Regions from separate parts of the Idiomarina sp. 29L genome, predicted to be linked through region 1. Evidence: predicted binding sites of a transcription regulator. Region 1 holds the regulator's gene; each other region holds the start of a gene.
What was found. Region 1 encodes sigma-54, which starts transcription at its own class of promoters, with help from an activator protein. Its sites were predicted from a motif close to GTTGGCACGNNNNTNGNNT; they were not measured.
Positions count from the first base shown of each region.

Region 2: a site for sigma-54 is predicted at 4,713-4,731, ahead of flgA (flagellar basal body P-ring formation chaperone FlgA). Genes of this name have one in related genera too.
Region 3: a site for sigma-54 is predicted at 1,736-1,754, ahead of EST55_RS03890 (PAS domain-containing sensor histidine kinase). Genes of this name have one in related genera too.

Region 1 is NZ_SDJS01000002.1:344,408-351,174, reverse strand. It holds gene mgtE (magnesium transporter) at 1-947, opposite strand, end outside; gene EST55_RS05325 (HPr family phosphocarrier protein) at 951-1,226, opposite strand; gene rapZ (RNase adapter RapZ) at 1,219-2,070, opposite strand; gene ptsN (PTS IIA-like nitrogen regulatory protein PtsN) at 2,061-2,531, opposite strand; gene hpf (ribosome hibernation promoting factor) at 2,535-2,822, opposite strand; gene EST55_RS05305 (RNA polymerase factor sigma-54) at 2,849-4,309, opposite strand; gene lptB (LPS export ABC transporter ATP-binding protein) at 4,331-5,056, opposite strand; gene lptA (lipopolysaccharide transport periplasmic protein LptA) at 5,059-5,595, opposite strand; gene lptC (LPS export ABC transporter periplasmic protein LptC) at 5,564-6,127, opposite strand; gene kdsC (3-deoxy-manno-octulosonate-8-phosphatase KdsC) at 6,124-6,678, opposite strand; gene EST55_RS05280 (KpsF/GutQ family sugar-phosphate isomerase) at 6,680-6,767, opposite strand, start outside.
Region 2 is NZ_SDJS01000001.1:24,754-31,520, forward strand. It holds gene EST55_RS00085 (CDP-alcohol phosphatidyltransferase family protein) at 1-331, shown strand, start outside; gene EST55_RS00090 (sterol desaturase family protein) at 324-1,121, shown strand; tRNA gene EST55_RS00095 (tRNA-Arg) at 1,132-1,205, opposite strand; gene EST55_RS00100 (flagellar assembly protein FlgT) at 1,247-2,410, opposite strand; gene EST55_RS00105 (LPP20 family lipoprotein) at 2,524-3,003, opposite strand; gene EST55_RS00110 (flagellar protein FlgN) at 3,062-3,463, opposite strand; gene flgM (flagellar biosynthesis anti-sigma factor FlgM) at 3,463-3,786, opposite strand; gene flgA (flagellar basal body P-ring formation chaperone FlgA) at 3,877-4,602, opposite strand; gene EST55_RS00125 (chemotaxis protein CheV) at 4,765-5,697, shown strand; gene EST55_RS00130 (protein-glutamate O-methyltransferase CheR) at 5,833-6,666, shown strand; gene flgB (flagellar basal body rod protein FlgB) at 6,762-6,767, shown strand, end outside.
Region 3 is NZ_SDJS01000002.1:22,201-28,967, forward strand. It holds gene EST55_RS03885 (sigma-54 dependent transcriptional regulator) at 1-691, opposite strand, end outside; gene EST55_RS03890 (PAS domain-containing sensor histidine kinase) at 684-1,691, opposite strand; gene EST55_RS03895 (sigma-54 dependent transcriptional regulator) at 1,808-3,253, opposite strand; gene EST55_RS03900 (DUF1285 domain-containing protein) at 3,274-3,801, opposite strand; gene EST55_RS03905 (response regulator transcription factor) at 3,811-4,434, opposite strand; gene EST55_RS03910 (amidohydrolase) at 4,639-6,339, shown strand; gene EST55_RS03915 (response regulator) at 6,336-6,767, shown strand, end outside.

The DNA.
Region 1 (6,767 bases):
TGCGCCAGTATGTCTTCAAACAGTGAACTGACCATGGCGGCTAATAAGGCTGTCACCAAGTTAACCGCAAGCCATACGGTACGGCGGCGGGTACTTTTCAATACCGGCGCAAAGGTATCCTCGTCATCTTCCAAGCCCGCCATACTGAGCATCGAGTGCTGAGCTTCTTCACGAATAATATCAACTACATCATCGATCGTAATACGACCCACAAGTTGTTGCTCACTATCGACAACCGGTGCAGAAACCCAGTCATGTCGCTCAAAAAGCTTAGCCACTTCGGTTTCTTCCATATCGACGGGTATGGTCGTAATATCCGATGACATAATTTCATCGATGCGGCGGCTGGGGTCGACTGTAAGTAACTGAGTCAACGAAATCTCACCAGTGACTTTCTCATTGCGATCAACGACATAGAGTTTATCGGTTGCTTCGGGTAACTCTCCTTTAAGGCGCAGATAACGCAATACAACGTCGATAGTGACGTCTGAGCGTACGGTAATGGTATCGGTATTCATGATACCACCAGCGCTGTCTTCGGCGTAGGAAAGAGCGGTTTCTGCCCGCTCCCGGTCGCCTTCGTCCATGGACTTTAAGACTTCCTGATACACCGGCTCCGGCAAACCACGCAGAACGTAGGCGAGGTCATCGGTGTCCATGCCTTCGGTCGCTGCCGCCAGATTTTCCGGAGCCATCTGACGAATAATGTCTTTCTGAACTTCTTCGTTCAGCTCTTCAAGAATTTCACCGTGCTCGTCAATATCGACCAGCTTCCAGATTTTAGAACGGCTTTTCGGTGGAGAAGACTCTAACAGTAAAGCGACATCGCAGGCCGGCATGTTGTGCAGCATGCGTCGAGCTGCCACGAACATACCGTCGGCTAACGCAGAGTTAACCTCCTGAATTCGTTGCATGGCGTATTCTTTATCGGACAGCTCGGCTATCATTGGTTACTCGTTTTCCTCAAAGCGATCTTCGAACAATTCGCTCACCGCTATTAATGCGTCTTCTGCGTCATCGCCTTCGGCACAAACTTCGACCGACTTACCTTGTTGACTGGCGAGCAGCATTAAGCACATAACACTGGCAGCGTTAACGCATTGTTCACCCTGCTGAACGGTAATTTCTGACTTGAATGACTGTGTGAGCTGCGCAAGTTTGGTCGCAGCCCTAGCATGAAGGCCCAGTTTATTGCGTATAACAAGCGTCTTGCAAGCTTTACTCATGCTGCTTTAACTCCCGGTGACGAACCTGAACTTTCACTGATTTTTGTTCAAAGCGCTCCGCTAACTGCTGTGAAATATAAACGGAGCGATGCTGCCCACCAGTACAGCCTGTCGCAATCGTTAAATAGCTGCGGTTACTGCGTTGAAAGTGAGGCAGCCAAGTGCCTAAAAAGTTTTCGAGCTGATAGACAAACTTCGTGACCAACGGCTGTTGGCGAAAATAATGCTGTACGTCTGCATCTAAGCCGGTTAGCAACTTCAGTTCAGGTTGCCAGTGCGGGTTTGGTAATATGCGTGCATCAAATACAAAATCAGCGTCTTTCGGCAGTCCATACTTAAAACCAAAAGACTGAAAAACGATAATCAGTTTTTTGTCTGCTCGGCCGAGCACACGCTCGCGCACTTCTTCACTTAACTGGTGTAACGATAAGTCGCTGCTGTCCAGGCGCCAGGTGGCGCGCTCCATAATTGGTTCGAGCAACTTCCGTTCTGCCTGAAGCGCATCAACTAAAGGTAACTCCTTTTGTGAGAGCGGGTGCAAACGGCGTGTTTCACCAAAGCGCTTCAGTAAGGTGTTGTCGTCGGCATCAATGAACAGTACTTCTGGTTCAACCCCTTTGGGTAAAAAGTTTAGCGAGTCAAGCAGCTCTTCCGAATGTTCGGGCAGGTTTCTAACGTCAATGCTGATGGCAATTTTTGAATACTGCTCCATGACCGCATGAACCAGCGTGGGAAGTAGGCTAATGGGTAAGTTGTCGACGCAGTAAAAGCCAAGATCCTCGAGTACTCGAAGGGCGATAGTTTTACCCGATCCCGAGCGACCACTGACAATAATCAGTTGCATGGCTTATCTTCACCTTCCCCAATAAATAATTGATAAAGTGCGTTGTCACTTTCAGCGTTCCGAAGCGCGCGGGTGCAGTCTTTGTCATTCATGCGACGGGCAACGGCTGCTAATGTCTGCAAATGATTTTCATGCTCTGACTCTGGCACTAACAGCGCAAAAATAATGTCCACAGGTTGGTTATCAATCGCGTCAAACTCGATTGGCTCGTCTAACGTCAATAACACCGCAACCGGATGGCTGGCTTTAGCGAGTCGCCCATGAGGAATAGCAATACCTAAACCAATACCGGTACTTCCTAAGCGTTCACGGTTAACCAAGCTTTCAAAAATGTCATGACGAGTAATGCCTGACAGTTTTGGCGCGACAATTTGGCTAATGGTTTCTAATAACCGCTTTTTACTTGCACCCTCGACTGCACACCTGGTGCAGTCGGGGCTTAACAACTCACTTATTTGCATGGACTAATGCTTTTTCATTTTTTCTTTGTGTTTAATAACCTGACGGTCAAGCTTATCGATTAAACCATCAATGGCTGCGTACATATCATCGTGAACAGAGTCAGCGAAAATCTCGCCGCCGTTCAGGTGCACGGTAGCTTCCGCTTTTTGATTCGTTTTTTCAACATTAAGGATGACGTGAACGTTGGTGATATGGTCAAAATGGCGCTCTAACTTAGCAAATTTTGTGTCCACATACTCACGTAGAGACTCAGTGATATCGATATGATGACCAGTAAGATTAATTTGCATAACGTCTTCCTTCTGCAGTTTACAAGTTATAAAAGACTCTTGCGTTGACTCGATGAGGGAATATTCAGTGATTCCCGATACTTCGCAATTGTCCTCCTCGCTACTTTGATGCCTTGCTCGGCTATCAGTTCAGCGATTTTGCTGTCGCTTAATGGTTTGCTACGGTTTTCTGCAGCGACTAACTTCTTAATTAAAGCACGTATTGCGGTACTTGAACACTCACCTCCACCTTCTGTACTGACATGGCTAGAGAAAAAGTATTTTAATTCAAAAATGCCTCGTGGGCAGTGCAGAAACTTCTGCGTTGTTACCCGTGAAATGGTGCTTTCATGCATTTCCACGGCTTCAGCGACATCATTGAGTACCATTGGTTTCATGGCCTCTTCACCGTACTCAAAAAAGCCCTGCTGGCGCTGAACAATACAGTTGGCAACTTTCAACAGCGTTTCATTGCGACTCTCCAGACTTTTAATAAACCAACGCGCTTCCTGTGTATGGTTTTTAATGTACTGACTGTCTGCCGAGGACTTCGCCGCTTTACTCAGTGCCGCGTATTCTTCATTGACCTTTAATTTAGGTACGCTATCCGGGTTTAATTCGACCACCCAGCGACCATTCTTTTTCATGACCGCAACGTCAGGAATCACGTACTCAACTTCTTGTTGAGCAACTTGTTCGCCCGGGTGCGGGTGCATTTGCTGAATCAGCCGCATGACTTCACGTAAGTCATTTTCGGTTAATTTGAGCTTTTTCTGGATATTGCGGAAGTCTCGGTTGCCCAGCAAGTCCATATGCTCGCTAACCAGAGTGATAGCAGCGAGCTTAAACGGCGTGCTGTCGTCCAGTTGTCGTAATTGAATCGCCAGGCACTCGCTGACGGTACGTGCGCCGACACCGACTGGGTCAAAGTGTTGGATGCGCTTGAGTACCATGCAGACTTCTTCTTCGCCAACCTCGGGTAAGCGCACAGACTCAATAATGTCTTCAATATTCGTTGTTAAATAACCATTGTCGTCAATGGCTTCGATAATGGCTTCGCCAATCGCAGTGTCTTCTTCAGAAAAGTGCGACAGTTGCATTTGCCAAATCAGATGGTCTTGCAAAGACTCGCTCGTTGAGCCTTGGTACACCTCATAGTCACCGTCGTAGGATTTGCCGTTTGAGGCCGCTCCGGTAGCAGGAGTCGACGATGAATAGGTATCATCCCATGTGCTGTCCACAGGGAGGTCTTCTGGCATTTCCTGAGTTTTTATAACATCGGAGGTTTCACGCTGACTGTCGTCTTTATTTGACGAATGAGGGGAGTCGGTGCTGTCACCGTCATGAGGTTGTTCGCTTTCAACTTCCAGTAACGGGTTATTGTCCAGCGCGTCCTGAATTTCAGCCTGTAAGTCGAGCGAAGAAAGCTGCAGCAAGCGTATCGCTTGTTGTAACTGAGGCGTCATGGTCAGTTGCTGACCAATTTTTAGCTGCAGACTTTGTCTCATGGTTATCGTCCCGGTATCACGTTAAAGGGTGAACTGCTCACCGAGGTAAACATCTTTAACCTGTTGATTCGATAATATACTTTCTGCATCTCCGCTGGCAATAAGTTCTCCGTGACTAACAATGTACGCATGCTCACAAACGGACAAGGTTTCTCTGACATTGTGGTCTGTAATAAGTACACCAATACCACGCTGCTTTAAATGTTCAACAATTTTCTTAATGTCGATAACCGAAATTGGGTCGACGCCTGCAAAGGGCTCATCCAGAAGAATAAACGTGGGCTCTGCGGCAAGGGCGCGGGCAATTTCGACACGACGTCTCTCACCGCCGGATAAGCTCATCCCCAGACTGTTCGCAATATGACCAATATTGAACTCTTCAAGAAGCGAGTCGAGCTGTTCTTCGCGAGCGTCCGCTGAAAGCTCTTTACGGGTTTCTAATATCGCCATCAGGTTATCGCGCACGGTCAGCTTTCTGAAAATCGATGCTTCTTGCGGTAGATAACCAATTCCGCGGCGAGCACGCTCATGCATTGGCAGAGACGTTAGGTCGTCTTTGTCTAGTAAAATCTGGCCTTTGTCGCTGTTGATTAAGCCGACAATCATATAAAACGTCGTTGTTTTCCCCGCACCATTGGGCCCTAAGAGCCCAATAATCTGGCCCTGACTGACCTCCAGGCTAACGTCCTTTACAACCTGACGACGCTTAAAGCTTTTGGCAAGATGTTTGACTCGTAAGGTGGCCATAATTAAGGGTTCTCGTTGTCGGTTTTGTCGTCTTTTGTTTTCGGCGTAAATATCGTAATTACGCGCCCGTTATCGGCATCAGAGCTGCTTGCAGAGATCGTCTGTGCGGCTAAGTCGTAGACGATCGTATCACCGCTTGAACTGCTTGTGCCCTGAGAGATTTTCGCGTCCCCGCTGAGCTCGAGACGTTGTTCGACTTGGAAGTAGGTTATTTTATTTGCCTGAGCGCTAATATCGTTGCCGTTTTCCAGGGTCTGCGTGTAGGTTGCCGGTGAACCTTCTGCAATAAAGGTGTCCGCCTGCTCGCCGCTTTCGCTGGCAGAGGCTTCGAGTCGGTCCGCCTTAATAAGTAGTGTGCCCTGACGGATAACAACATTGTCAGTAAGTACTAACTTATTGTTTTTTATGTCGAATTGCTCATGGCTTGACTCGACTTCCATCGGCTTTTTAAAGTCAGCCTTTCCTTGCGCCATCGCCGTCAAAGGCAATGCGATAAGCACAAAAAAGCTAAGACTTAGGCTGGAAAACCGTTTTAACATGTCGTTTTAACTCCATCATTTCTGCGCTCATGTCGGCGCTTAAACCATCTCCGCGAACTTCCACTTGCGGACCTCGCATTAATACCGGGTATTCAGTGCTCATTGATTCATTGGCTAAGTCGATAACCAGATATTCTGTCATAACGCGCTGTATGGGAGAACTTTCCTGCAATGCTAATATTTCAACGCTACGCTCCAGAATCAGCGTTTTATCATCGTAAAAGGTACCCTGCTCGGCGGTGACTTGCCAGGTCTCTGTGCCGTCTTCCGAAAATATTGAGTATTGAGGCTGCTTGAGCTCGGTTAAACCTATTTGGTTGTAATGAGCCATTTCTTCTGAGCGAATCTTATGCGCCAGGACGCCATCACTTTCAAATATTTTGGTTTCAAGTCCGTAGGCGGTAAAATCTGGCTGCATCAGTTTGGTCGCCGTGGCAGCGCTTTCTCTGCCATCGTCACTAAAAGGGCGCAGAACGAGCAATAGTCCGGCACCAAACAGAAGAACTATAATACCGACGATGCGCCAATTCACACACTGGCTCCTTTGGCGTCATGCAAAAGTCCCTGACTTAACATAATCAAGTCACACACCTCACGAACCGCGCCAAAGCCACCGGCACAGCGGGTAATGTATTGAGCCTGCTGTTGAATGGAAGGGTGTGCATCTTTTACAGCAACACCAATGCCGGCTTGCTGTATCAGCGGAAGATCGGGTGTGTCGTCTCCGACATAGGCAGTCTGTTCAGCATTCACGCCGTGATGAGTCAGAAGCTCATTATATGCCTGGGTTTTGTCGGCTTGTCCCTGATAGATGTCAGACACGTCTAAATGCTGCATTCGACGCTCAACGATGTTCGATTGGCGACCGGTGATGACAGCTGTCTGTATGCCCGCATTCTTAAGTGCTTTCATACCAAAGCCGTCCCGAGTGTGGAAAGCTTTCAGCTCTTCACCATCGTTGCCAAGGTATATTCGACCATCCGAAAAAACACCATCGACGTCGAGAATTAACAGCCGAACCTTTGAGAAGCGCTCAAACAATTGCTTTTCAATGTCCCCATACCAGGTATTAATACACTCCATGTTACAGAACTCCCGCTTGCAGTAAGTCATGCATATTCATTGCGCCGCAAGGACGACCTTCATGGTCGGTAATAATCAGTCCGTTTATT
Region 2 (6,767 bases), on a different contig from region 1:
CTTTTTACTGGCATCGCCAGAGCAAAACGCGGTGGCGGCCGGTGTGCTATTAGTCACCTTTATGGGGACGGGCGCGACCTTTCTGGCGTTTGCCAGTGTGGCGGGCAAGCAGGGGATTGAAAACCCGTCTTACCCTAATAAGTCGCTGCATTACATGGGGGGGGTAACGGAGGGTTTTGAAACCATATTGGCCTTTGTTGCATTCTGCTTATGGCCACAGCAATTTGCCACGCTGGCTTACGTGTTTGCCGCTCTCTGCTGGATTACTGCGATAACTCGCATTGTGGCGGGTTACCGAACCTTGAAAAAGGGAGCGGCGAATAGTGTCTGAAACAGCCTGGCGACTCAGCGTATTTTTAGGCGTGCTTATTCTCATGGTGTTGTGGGAATATGCCTCACCTAAGCGCAAGTCGCGATACAGCCGCAAGCAGCGTTGGCCTGCAAACTTAGGTATTGTGGTTATCGATACCGTACTGTTGAGAATTATTGCACCGGTCGGCTTAACCGGCATTGGGCTGTGGGCGGCGAACAACGGCTGGGGACTTTTGAACATGACCATGACGAATAGTCTGCCGTTTTGGATAACGGTGGTTATGAGTGTTATTGCGCTTGATATCGCGATTTACTGGCAGCATCGCCTATTTCATCGGGTGCCACTGCTATGGCGTTTGCACCGAGTGCATCATGCCGACCCGGACTTTGATGTAACCACAGGCCTGCGTTTTCACCCCGCAGAAATTGTTTTGAGCTTCTTTATTAAAGCAGCCGTGGTCATTGCCTTGGGTGCGCCGGCATTGGCCGTTATTATTTTCGAAATTGTTCTGAACGCCTGCTCGTTGTTTAATCACGGTAACGTGGCGCTGCCAAAGCCCCTTGAAAAAGTGGTAAGAAAAATTTTAATTACACAAGAGCTGCACCGTATTCACCATAGCGTCGAAAAAGAAGAAACGAACAGTAATTACGGGTTTAGTGTCAGCTGGTGGGATCATTTGTTCAGAAGCTTTACCGCTGAGCCGAAAGCAGGATCAGACGATATTGACATTGGTCTTAAGGAATACCGCGATCAGACCGTAACAACAAAAATTCTGGGCGTGCTGGAAATACCTTTCACGCGCAAATGATTCAGTTTTGCGTCCCCGGCAGGAGTCGAACCTGCGACCTATTGCTTAGGAGGCAATTGCTCTATCCATCTGAGCTACGGGGACGTGCCGCGAATTATGCCAGAACCGGCAGACGGTTTCATCCCCTAGTCAATGGGGACAACCCAGTCTCTCACCTGCACGTTATGCAACATGTTACCGCTGGTTAGCCGAGCGACAGCTGTGCTTTGTTGAACTTGCTGAACTTCCACCTCAAACTGGCTGACTTCCCATTTTTGGCGGAAGCGGCCTTGGTCGTCGGTAAAGTGGCTTGGGTGGAGAACTTTTAACTTATCGCCAACGTTCACGCCATGCTGTTCGCCCAAATTAAACTGGACAGTTTTATCATCGACCGCAATGACCCGGCCTCGCACCGGTTTACAGAGCAGCTTTTCTTTAACGCCACCGGCTAAATCCTCTAGACCACTTGCAAGAGCAGCGCCAAACGGTTCATCCCAGAAGTTTGCGGTTGCAACGTCGACGGTGGCGGAACGATCAAATGTCCAGGGTTGAGTGTCTTCGACTCGAGCGCGAGTTACAAGTTGCCCCGTGCTGGCATCCATTAAATATAGGGTCAATGCATAGTGGCGATCGGGCGTTGAAGACCATAACCAGCCCGAGTCGGTATTCATCATAGCTAAGTCGTCAAACAATCCAAACACGACGAACTGACTGTCGTTAGCCAATCCTAAACTACGTGCCATACGTCCCAGCTCTTCCAGGTTCAGGCCACTTAATGCATCGTTTAGGCCCGCGTGACGTTGTAAGGTGTGGGCAATATGAATTTGACTGCCGACACCACCTAATGTGCGCGAAAAGCGCTCAGCAGACACTTCGCCGATATCCCAGATTTGGCCCCAGGTACCATGGGCGCGGTCGCGCAGCTCAAACGGCACAATAGTGACGGAGTTTTTATAGCTACTGCGGGCGCATTCGCCCTCGCGGTTCCAAATGTCTGCGCGTAGTAAAACCACGACACGATCGTCTCGAACTTCCTCTCGAACGATAGAAACTTGATCGACATTGCCACGACTGGTCCACTGGGTTTCTGTGTTACTCAGGACGCCATCAACAACCTGCTGAATGCTGCTGATACTGCCACCAGAAGAGAGCAAAGCTTGTTGAAGAGCGTTTTCAATGGCTTGCTGGCGCGCTTTCTCGACGTCGCCATTAACAATGCGTGCGGTACCTTGTGCTTCAATCCAGCGGGCGCTGCTTGGAAACGCAAGGAAAATAAGTGACGCGAGTAAAAGCAAGGTCTTCCAGTTCATGTGTCGTATCCCAGATTCATCCAAAGTGTCGATTTATTGTCGGTCTTTGTCTTATGTGGCTTTCTCTGAAATTAACTGCAAGAACCTTGCCAAACTATAGGCTAAATGCGCTCTTAATAATATACAACGCGTTTTACTTTTTGCTGTCGGTTAGTACTTTGATACAAGCGGTGAACTTTTTCGAAGTCTAAGCGCAGTTCTGTTGCGTAATACTCTCCAACAGTATACGTCTTCACGACTTCGGCGCCACGAATAACGCCGTCAACCGATGCTTGGAAGCTATCGTTATTCAACGCCCAGTCTTCCACTGAGCTGCTGCCGGCAATGCGTTGTCCATACACTTGTTCCGCAAGTTCGCGATACGCAGCCAGCTTAGAGGCACGCATCGCGTTTAGGTCTTTCACTTGAGCCGAGTCACCTGATTGCTTTTCAATAGGCGCATAGCCAACCGCGTTTAATACCGGAAAGGTGTCAGGCGTTTGAGTTTCCCATTCGACGTGCTTTTGATCGTACACAAGGTTGTTATAAGCCGCACAGCCACTTAAGACCATTGATGAAAGAACAATACCCAGTGTCAAAATTTGCTTTGTCATAACGACCCCTAAGGACTAAAACGTACTAATCGTTATAACGGCTGAAACGCAGAATTCTTTAACGAATTTTGCCTTTACTATTGTAGGTAAGAGAGTCTTTGCGGGCTGACTGTAAAATACTTTGCTTGAGCTGATCAATGCTGTTCAGAGTGGATTGAACAACACGCTCATTGACTTGGTTTTGGTGTTGGATATTGGCAAGGGTTTGCTTAATAGACTCAACCGCAGTGGCTAACTGAGGGTCTTCTTTCAGCGTGTCTTTATCGGGGTGCTCTGACAACAAAGTGTCGAGGCGTGTCACTTCGGCCAGAGCTTTTTCTTTTTCGGAAGTAATAGCAGGAACGTCGGCATGCTCGCGATCGACAATGGCATTTAGCTCACGCTGTTGCAGCAAAGCCAGCCTATCTAGCGACTCCGCCATGTCATCAAGCAATTGGTTAACCGACGCAACTTCCGTCATTATTCGTCGTTACCGCCAGCGAAAAGGTCAGATTCAAACTGCGCAAGTTTTGACGCTAACTGCTCAACATTAATTTTGTATGAGCCGCTTTCAATTTCTGCTTTAATTCTGTCCACTTTAGCTTGGTCGATACCACTGCTGTTCATGGCCTTTTCCTGCAATCCGCCCAGTTGTTGCGCTTCGCTGGTCAAAGAAACCGCGTCACCGCCTTTCTGAGCAACCGATGCAGAATTACCCGCCTGGCCGTTTTGAACCTGGCGATTGCTTGATTTGTTTTCGATACTGGTGTTTTTCAGTCCAGCATTATTAATGTTAATAGCCATTGTGTTGCCTCGCTAGATAGTAAGTCTCGGTTATTTATCGACCATACCCGAAAAAACTTAACTAAAAAATCCACTTTTTTGTAAAGTATTTTAAAGGTTGACGGTAACCTCGTTCAGCCCTGTCACAACCGCTTCTATCGACTTGCCTGAGCGGGCGTTTTTCACAACAACCGATTCGCCTTTTAAGCCGTCAGCTAACGCTTTTCCGTCAGCGGTAATTCTTAATGCCTTATTCTTAGCCACTATTGTAACCGTTTGGTCCTCACAAACAAGGCAGGTATCGCTTGGTCGAATTGCCTGACCGGCGCCAATGCGCTTTTTGACGCGAGCGCCAACCAATAGTTCCTTCGTTGTATAAACGTTTGAACGTATTTGGTTTAGGTCGACTTCGGCAAAGGTCAAATCACTTTCGCTAATCATTTGGCCCGGAGACATAGGACCCGATGCGGTGACCACATTTTTATAGCGGTAAATTCTGACCGGCACATAGGTTCGCCAACCGTTTGCGGAAGCACACTTAATTTCTACGGTTGTGTAGCCATCTAACCTTGCGTTGCTCGCTAAGCCAACCTCTGGTGCCGCTGAACATCGTTTTGCTGTCATTCGGGGATCCAGGTTATTCGCAACAACGTCAATGCGGCCACTTTCCGGTGCACTGACCCGAGAGCGAACAAAATCATGCGCCAGAGTCTGTAATGCCTTATAATCGAGACGTACGTCATTACTTTGTGCCAGCGCATTATTTGGGGTAAAGCCCAAGAGCAAAATCGTTATTGCAAAAAGCGAACTGATCAACAGCGATTTACGTACTATCATAAAAATATCCTGACGTTATCTTCTAAGGTTATCTGGCTGCCTGCCGAAAAAAACGGTATAACGTCAAAAGTTCGGCGGCTCGACCAATACATATTTGCTAATAGTGGTTTAAGCAAATACCGTGCCGAACAAAGGTAGCCTGCCATATTACAGGAGTGAAGCATGGCCAGTATTCTCGATTCAGTGAATCAGCGCACACAAATGGTCGGACAAAACCGACTGGAGTTATTGTTGTTCAGGTTAACAGGGAAACAACGCTTCGGAATTAATGTGTTTAAGGTCAGAGAAGTTTTACCTTGTCCTAAGTTAACGGCAATGCCAAATCGAAACCCGCTTGTAAGAGGTATCGCACATATCCGAGGTCAGGCTATCTCCATTATTGATTTGAGTATGGCAACCGGTGGTCCGGCTATTACCGACATTGAAAACCGCTTCGTCATTATTTCTGAATACAACAGAACTGTTCAGGGATTTCTGGTCGGTGGCGTTGACCGCATTATGAACATTAATTGGGAAGATGTTATGCCACCACCCAAAGGGGCAGGGCGTGACGCTTATCTGACCGCAGTGACAGAAATTGAGAACGAGTTGGTTGAGATTATTGACGTCGAGCGTATTTTAGCTGATATCGTACCCATTAATTCCGATGTGAGTGAAGAAGTCGCTAACGCAGAGATTAATGTCGCTAAAGAAGATTTGACCATTCTCATCACTGACGATTCGTCTGTGGCGCGTAATCAAATAAAGCGCGCTTTGCAATCTTTAGGCATTCACCTTGAAGTCAGGAAGAACGGAAAGGAAGCACTCGAATATCTGAAAGATAAAGCAAAAGAACTTGGTGGTAGCGCACACACGCATGTGCCAGTTATTGTTTCCGATGTAGAAATGCCGGTCATGGATGGTTATACACTGACTGCAGAGGTAAAAGCCGATCCCGATTTACGTGATATTCATGTTATTTTGCACACATCATTGAGTGGTGTCTTTAATCAAGCTATGGTGAAGAAAGTCGGCGCCGATGATTTCATTGCAAAATTTCATCCCGATGAGCTGGCGACAGCCGTTCAAAAATGGCTTAATACCGTCGTAGCCTGAGACAAATCAACTGTAGCCTGATGCTATTGCATCAGGTGAGATGCTCCTGACGTAATAACGTCAGGCTACGCATAGTGATTTATCGGGCTACGGCAGACCGAAAGAACAAATTGAAACGGAAGCAGTTAATATAACGTGTCGAATCGCGAATTAAGTTTATCGGAATACCAAGAGTTTCGTCAGTTTCTGGAGCACCAGTGCGGTATTGTGCTGGGCGAGAGTAAATTGTATTTGGTCAAAAGTCGGCTCAGCCCGTTAATGGGGCGCTTTAATATTGACTCGTTGTCAGAGTTGGTAAAGCGTTCTATGAAAATCAGTGAACGCGCCCTACGGGCTGCAGTTATTGACGCCATGACAACGAATGAAACCTTATGGTTTCGTGATACTTATCCCTTCCAAATTTTGCATGACCGTATTTTTGCTGAATACAAAAACCATACGGGACCGTTAAAAATATGGTCAGCAGCATGCTCCTCTGGGCAAGAGCCGTACTCCATTGCCATTACTTATGATGAATTTAAAGCCAAGAATCCTGGCGCTCTCAGAGGTGGTATCAAAATAACGGCGACCGATATATCCAATAAAGTGCTTGAACAGTGTGGCATTGGCGAATACGACAGCCTGGCATTAGCACGGGGCTTATCGGCAGAACGTCGGCAGAAGTACTTCACCGATGGTAGCAAGCCGGGATCGATGAAAGTAAGGGATAACCTAAAGACGCACATTCATTTCCGGCACCTGAACCTGCTGGACAGCTACTCATTGCTCGGCAAATTTGACGTTATCTTTTGCCGCAATGTGCTTATTTACTTCGCCCCGGAAGTAAAGCGGAAAATAATTGCCCAATTTCGGCAATCACTTAACCCGGGGGGCTATCTTATTCTCGGTGCCTCGGAGTCTATTTCGGGTTTAACCGATGACTTTGAAATGATCCGCTGCAACCCCGGTATTATCTACCGTCGTAAATAACGACGTCCCGTAGTCTCCTTTTCAATAATAAGTGCCAGGACTTCTGGCACGATACCTGCATTGTCTTCACCATCGAACACTGTGGAGACAAAAAAATGGCA
Region 3 (6,767 bases), 320 kb from region 1:
TTGTACCGCCCTGCGCTAATTCAAACTTACCCGGTTGCGACTGAGTAGCACCGGTAAATGCGCCTTTCTCGTAACCAAACAGCATGGACTCCAGCATATTTTCGGGTATTGCCGCACAGTTAATGGCGACAAAAGGTGCCTGTGTGCGATTTGAATGCTTGTGGATATAACGCGCCAGCACTTCTTTACCGGTGCCGCTCGGTCCGGTAATCATCACACTGGCATCACTGTCTGCAACACGTTTCGCCATCGCAAATACTTGCTGACTCGCCGCTTCTTCAGCCACTGGACTGACATCATCAATCGCGCCGTCCGGTAAATAACGCTGCACGAGCGTTTGCAGCTTTTCGATGGAAAATGGCTTCGTCAAATAATCGACGGCTCCTTCTCGCATGGCGATAACCGCATCATCGACTTTCGCGAACGCGGTCATCATGATGACCGGAATATCGTACTGCTGCCGGTTCATGCTACGTAGCAATTGTAAGCCATCAACGCCAGGCATTTGTACGTCACTAATCACCAGAGACACTTTCGTCTCTTTTAGTGCCACCAGTGCTTCTTCGCCATTTGCGGCTTCCAGACATTGGCAATCAGCAAGCTCAAGCGTGTCGATGATTGCTTCACGCAATGAAACATCGTCTTCAACCACCAGTACCGTGCGCGCGGTTGTCATTTCACTGTTAACCATAACGTACCTCTTCCAGCGACGGCTCCTGAAAACTGTGAACCGGAATAGACAGCGTAAACCGACTGCCTTTGCCAGGCTCGCTTTCCCAATCAATGCGACCGTTATGGGCTCGCAAAACGGTTTGAACCACAGCTAATCCCAACCCGGTGCCGTTTGACTTACCGGTAAAAAATGGCGTGAATATTTGTGATTGCTTGTCTTTTTCAATGCCGGCGCCCGCATCAATAACAGACACACACCAGTGACTACTTTCAAGGTGCGTTTTCACCAGTACTTCCTGCCCCTGCTGGCTGGCGTCAATCGCATTATTAATCAAATTTTGTAATGCACCCGTTAACGCGGTTTTATTACCTTTTAAGATCGCACTGTTCATTTCATCAGGCATATTAATCGTGACGTGATGCTGAGTCGCATAAGATTCAACGTTGGACGCTACCGTGGTCAACAAACTTTGTGTCGTCAGTTCTTCCAAAACCGGTTTTTCACCGCTTTTTGCAAACAGCAACATATCGTTGACCTGCTGCTCTAAATTATGAAGCCTGGACAACAATTTATGGGAAAAGCGCTGCTGTTTTACTGGTGATATCATGCCTTGTGACAAATTTTGAGCGTAGAGAATGGCTGCGGACAACGGCGTGCGTATTTGATGCGCTAAGGACGCCACCATTTTCCCCATCGATGATAACCGTTGTAAGTGAGAAATACGTTGTTGCAGCTGACGGGTTTCGGTCAAGTCCGTCAAAACAATCAGCTGCCCCGGCTTTTCATTCACCTCAGAGGTATCAATACGAACGCGCCGTCCACTTTTTAAGGACACTTCGTGCCAGTCATCGGCTTTGGGCGCAAACAATGTTGCGACGAGATCACGCCAGACTTCACCTTTTAAGGAATGTTCGAGTAATGATTGCGCGTTGTCATTGCAGTAATCCACAACACCGTGACTGTCCAGCAAAATCACGGCATTGGGCATTGCATCAATAATTTGATGGTAGGTCGCCATACTGACATCTCCCACGTCATACTACGTTTTAATTAAGCGTAGTAATGCAAAATAGATGCCAGTAAATTATCTTTTATTTTCAATAAGTTACATTGTCAAAAAGTCGACGGAAGCGGTTAGTCGTCTTTTTGAATGCCGTATTTTTTCATCTTTTCAACCAGCGTCGTACGGCGCATACTCAGCAGATCGGCCGCCTTAGCAACCACCCAGTCAGACTTTTCGAGCGCCTGGGCTATCATTCCCGTTTCAATTTCGCTGAGCATATCTTTTAAGTTCACACCGTCATCAGGTAATTCTGGGTCAATGGAAGAAGCTCCCGATTCCTCAAGCGCTTCATCGTCTTCCGAATCAGAGAAAATGGCATTCAGCGCTTCGCGTTCCAGCATTTCTTCGGGATAGTCCGGCGTGGGGCTACTGTGATCAATATGTTGATACTTAGGGGGCAAGTCTGACACATCAACCAGACTGTCAGGATGCATAATGGTTAACCGCTCAATTAAGTTGGTCAGTTCCCGAACATTTCCCGGCCAGCGGTGGTAAGACAATGACTCAAGCGCTCGCTCAGTAAAACGCACGCCAACGCCCCTCTCCTTTTTAAAGCGCTGCGTCAGCTCCTGCATCAACAGTGGCACGTCTTCCTGACGCTCGCGCAGGGCGGGCATTTCAATCGGGAATACATTCAAGCGGTAATACAAGTCTTCCCTGAATTTGCCGTCGATAATCATTTGTTCGAGCTCACGGTGGGTGGCGGCTACCACACGAACGTCGGCAGCGATACTTTTACTGCCACCCACTCGTTCAAATGTCCGCTCTTGCAATACCCGCAGTAATTTTACCTGCATTGGCATTGGCATATCGCCAATTTCATCCAGAAACAGAGTGCCGCCTTGCGCCAACTCAAAACGTCCCTTTCGAGCGCCTATCGCTCCGGTAAAGGCACCTTTCTCATGGCCAAATAATTCACTTTCTAACAGGTCCCCGGGAATTGCACCGCAATTTACGGGGACGAACGGACCTTTATGCCGCTCTGACAAGTCATGAACACCTCTGGCCACGACTTCTTTACCCGTCCCCGACTCGCCCAGAATCAGGACGTTGGCATCGGTTCCCGCGACTTGCTCTATAAGTTGCCGTACGTGCTTCATCGCACGCCCCTGGCCAATGAGAGTTTGTTCTAAATGAGAGCGCTTTGGGTGTTGTTTATTCGCTTTACGGCCGGGCATTTGCTGGTGATAAGCCTGGCAGTAATGCAACAGGTTAGATAGGCTGAAATAGTCAAACGAGTCGTCTAAAGGCCCCAGAACATTGGCTTTTTCTAAAGCACTTTCATGTTCACTAGCAGCACAAATAAAGGGTAAGTGCGGCGCATTACTGGCCAAGTCCCGTAGATTATCAACACCTGTACCGGCTATCACGCATAAAGCCTCGGCTGGACTTAAGCTCAGTAACTGCTCGGGCTCAACAACTTTTACAGACTCGCCAATAAAGGTCAGAACTGTCTCAAAGTGCTGCCTGCGAGCGGGATGTTGCTCAACCAGATAAACTGTTCTTGTTTTTACCATAGACGAATTACCGCAACGTCCTAGTTCACGTAGCCCAATACAAAGGTCTCGCCCGCACTGGAAAGAAACCACTGCTCTTTTCCATCAACTTCTCGAGTCTGTGCAATCGATACCCACTGATAAAATACATTTCGATGCACTTTGGCTTCGAGCTCTCTTGGCATCATAACGTAAGGAACACCCTCTTTAATTTGTAACGGATGTTCAGAACTCAAAACCAGAGTATCACCGATATTGGTTGTTAACAGCAAGAGGCTTTCGCCATCTTCTGTGCGTTGTTCCCAATCGACCACCAAAAAAGGGGCATCATCGACGGTAATCTTCACTTTTTCAGCCGGTGTGACCAGAAAGTAATCGTCACCTTCTCTTACGAGTACAGAGGCAAAAAGTTTTACCAGTGCCTGCCTTTGAATTTCACTGTCCTGATAATACCAACGCCCTTCGCCATCAATTCGTATTGGGATTTCTCCACAATACGGCGGATTCCACTGCTCAGTGGGGGCGTGTTGATGCTTTTCCAGCTCTGCGATGAGGCGGTTTAACGACATACGACGTTATCAGTCAACCAGCTTCTTTTGACGTAATAAGTACCAAAGTGTCGCTTCCGTACGATTAGACACCTTTATGGCTTTAAATATTGCCGACAAGTGCACGCGGATGGTGCCCTCAGTAATACCCAGAATATTGGCTATTTCTTTGTTCGACAAACCTTGTGCTAACAGCTGCATAATTTCCAGCTGACGTGGCGACAAAAAGCCCTCGGCACCGCTGGATTTATCGCGAGGCTCGTTAAGGTAAGGGTCATCCGGGATGTAACGGTCACCATTGAGTAACGCACGAACCGCTAATTTCGCTTGTTCGGCCGTACTGTCTTTTGGTAAGTAACTGCGCACCCCGGCAGCAAGCACCTGTCGAACCTCTGAAATAGAGCGCGGGCGCGTAAAGACAACCAAGTGTGCCATCGGCGCTTCTTTTTTGATTTTCTGCAGCGCCGGACGAATTTCCGCGTCTGGTAAGTCCATATCTAAGAAAATGAGGTCGTACTTATCGGCGGACAGGTAGCTTTCTGCCACTTCAAACGAGTCGGCTTCATAAATCGAAGGCTGATTCGCATAATTCGTTAAAAGCTGTATGAGCCCTGCACGCATAAAAAACTCAGGGTCTATAATGAGAATCTTCATTCCGACGTCCAAATTACCCGTTCTAAAATTAACTTTTAGCATACCTAAAATATAACAGACAGCAAGTATTTTGGTTGGTGATGTTGTCTATCCAAGATGAGTTGTTAATTTCGTTAACAAAAAGTTTATTCCGCTGTCTGGTTTATTCGCGCTAAAAAACGCTATAGTGTGACTTTACTTAAAAAATAAAAGAGTGTTGTGAGTATGTCTTTATCACGTCGTTTTTCATTAACATCCATTGCCACCGCTTCCATTACCAGTGCGCTTTTAAGCGCAACAGCGGTTGCCGATACGTTATATACCAACGCCAATGGGTATACACTAACCAGCCCTGCCGGAGAAAATGCGGTATTACAGCAATTTTCGTCCATGCTGATAGATAACGGTAAGATTAAGGCCATTGGTGGTGACGAGCTAAACCAACGCTATTCAAACACCGACGATATCATCAACTTGCAAGGCAAAACTGTTCTCCCCGGCCTTATTGATGCACACGGACACGTTCTGGGTTTAGGGAACAGCTTATTACAGGTGGACTTACGCGACAGCACATCAGTAAAAGACGCTGCTCAACGTGTTAAACGCTATGCAGACACACAGCCGTCTCTCCCCTGGATAACCGGGCGCAGCTGGAACCAGGAGAACTGGGAAGAAAAACGTTTCCCGCGCGCCAGCGACCTTGACGAGCTAGTTAACGAACGCCCCGTTTGGCTCACCCGCGTTGACGGCCACGCTGGCTGGGCTAATTCAGAAGCGTTACAGTTAGCGGGCATTGATAAAGACACCGTATCTCCTGATGGTGGCGAAATCGTCAAAGATGAAAACGGTCAGCCAACCGGTGTTTTAATCGATAATGCCATGCAGCTCGTTGAAAAGGTCATACCGGAAGCCAGCTTTGAACAGCAACGCAAAGCTTTCCAGCTCGCCTTCGAGCATTTGGTTGAGCGCGGTATCACGTCGGTTCATGACGCAGGCATCAGTGCCGACGAAGTGTCGGTGTATAAAGGTCTGCATAATCAGGAACTCATGCCACTGCGTATTTACGGTATGCTAGCGGCAACAGAGCCCAAATTGCCGCAGCTGCTGGCAGAAGGCCCCTACCAGACAGACGACGATAAGCTGACTATCCGCAGCGTTAAAATATACGCCGATGGCGCGCTTGGCAGCCGTGGTGCCGCACTAATAGAAGATTACAGTGACGACCACGGCAATCATGGTCTGATGGTCACGTCACAAGAGCAGATGATGTCGCTGTACCGTTTGATTATTCCTCACGGATTCCAGGTTAATACGCATGCTATTGGTGACCGGGCTAACCGCGTTGTGTTGAATAATATAGAACAAGCTTACGAGACAATCGGTGGTCGTAATTTAAGAAACCGCATTGAACATTCTCAAATCGTGCACCCTGACGACCTGCACCGCTTTAAAGAACTGAACTTAGTTGCCTCTATGCAACCGACTCACGCTACCAGTGATAAAAACATGGCAGAAGACCGCTTAGGTAAAGAGCGCATGGAGGGCGCTTATGCCTGGCAGACGTTTTTACAACAAGGCACTATCGTGGCCTCGGGCTCTGACTTTCCGGTTGAACTGGCAAACCCATTTTATGGCTTACATGCAGCAGTGACCCGCCAAGATCGTGAAAACATGCCGGAAGGCGGCTGGTACGCCGATGAGAGCATGAGCCGGGCACAGGCATTGCGTTCATTCACCATCGATGCGGCCTACGCAGCGTGGCAAGAACAAGAGCTGGGCTCTCTGGAGCCGGGCAAATGGGCTGACTTTATTATTGTTGACCAGGATCCTTTTGCCGTGGATGCAACAGACATTTGGCGAACCGATGTGGAAGCGACTTTCGTGGCCGGTGAGCGCGTTTATTCCAAAGGAGACAATAACGAATGAGTGATGACTTTTTATTCGCAGAAGACGAAGTCGAATCAGTCAGCGAAGAAACCGTCGAGCCCTATCATATTCTCATTGTTGATGACGATGAGGAGATTCACACCATTACCAAAATGGCATTAAGTGAATTCCGCCTGGACGGTCGCCCGCTGCAGTTTCACTCGGTCTATTCCGGCAAAGACGCTATCGCCTTTTTAAATAAAAATCGCGACATTGCCATGATGCTCCTGGACGTCGTTATGGAGACGGATCACGCGGGACTCGACGTCGCCAAATGGGTACGCGAGGAGTTGAAAAACCGTTTAATACGCATAGTGCTTCGCACCGGTCAGCCGGGTCAGGCGCCAGAAGAAGATGTCATTGCCCGTTTTGATATTGACGACTACAAAGAGAAAACCGAGCTGACCTACCGTAAGCTCGTCACGTTA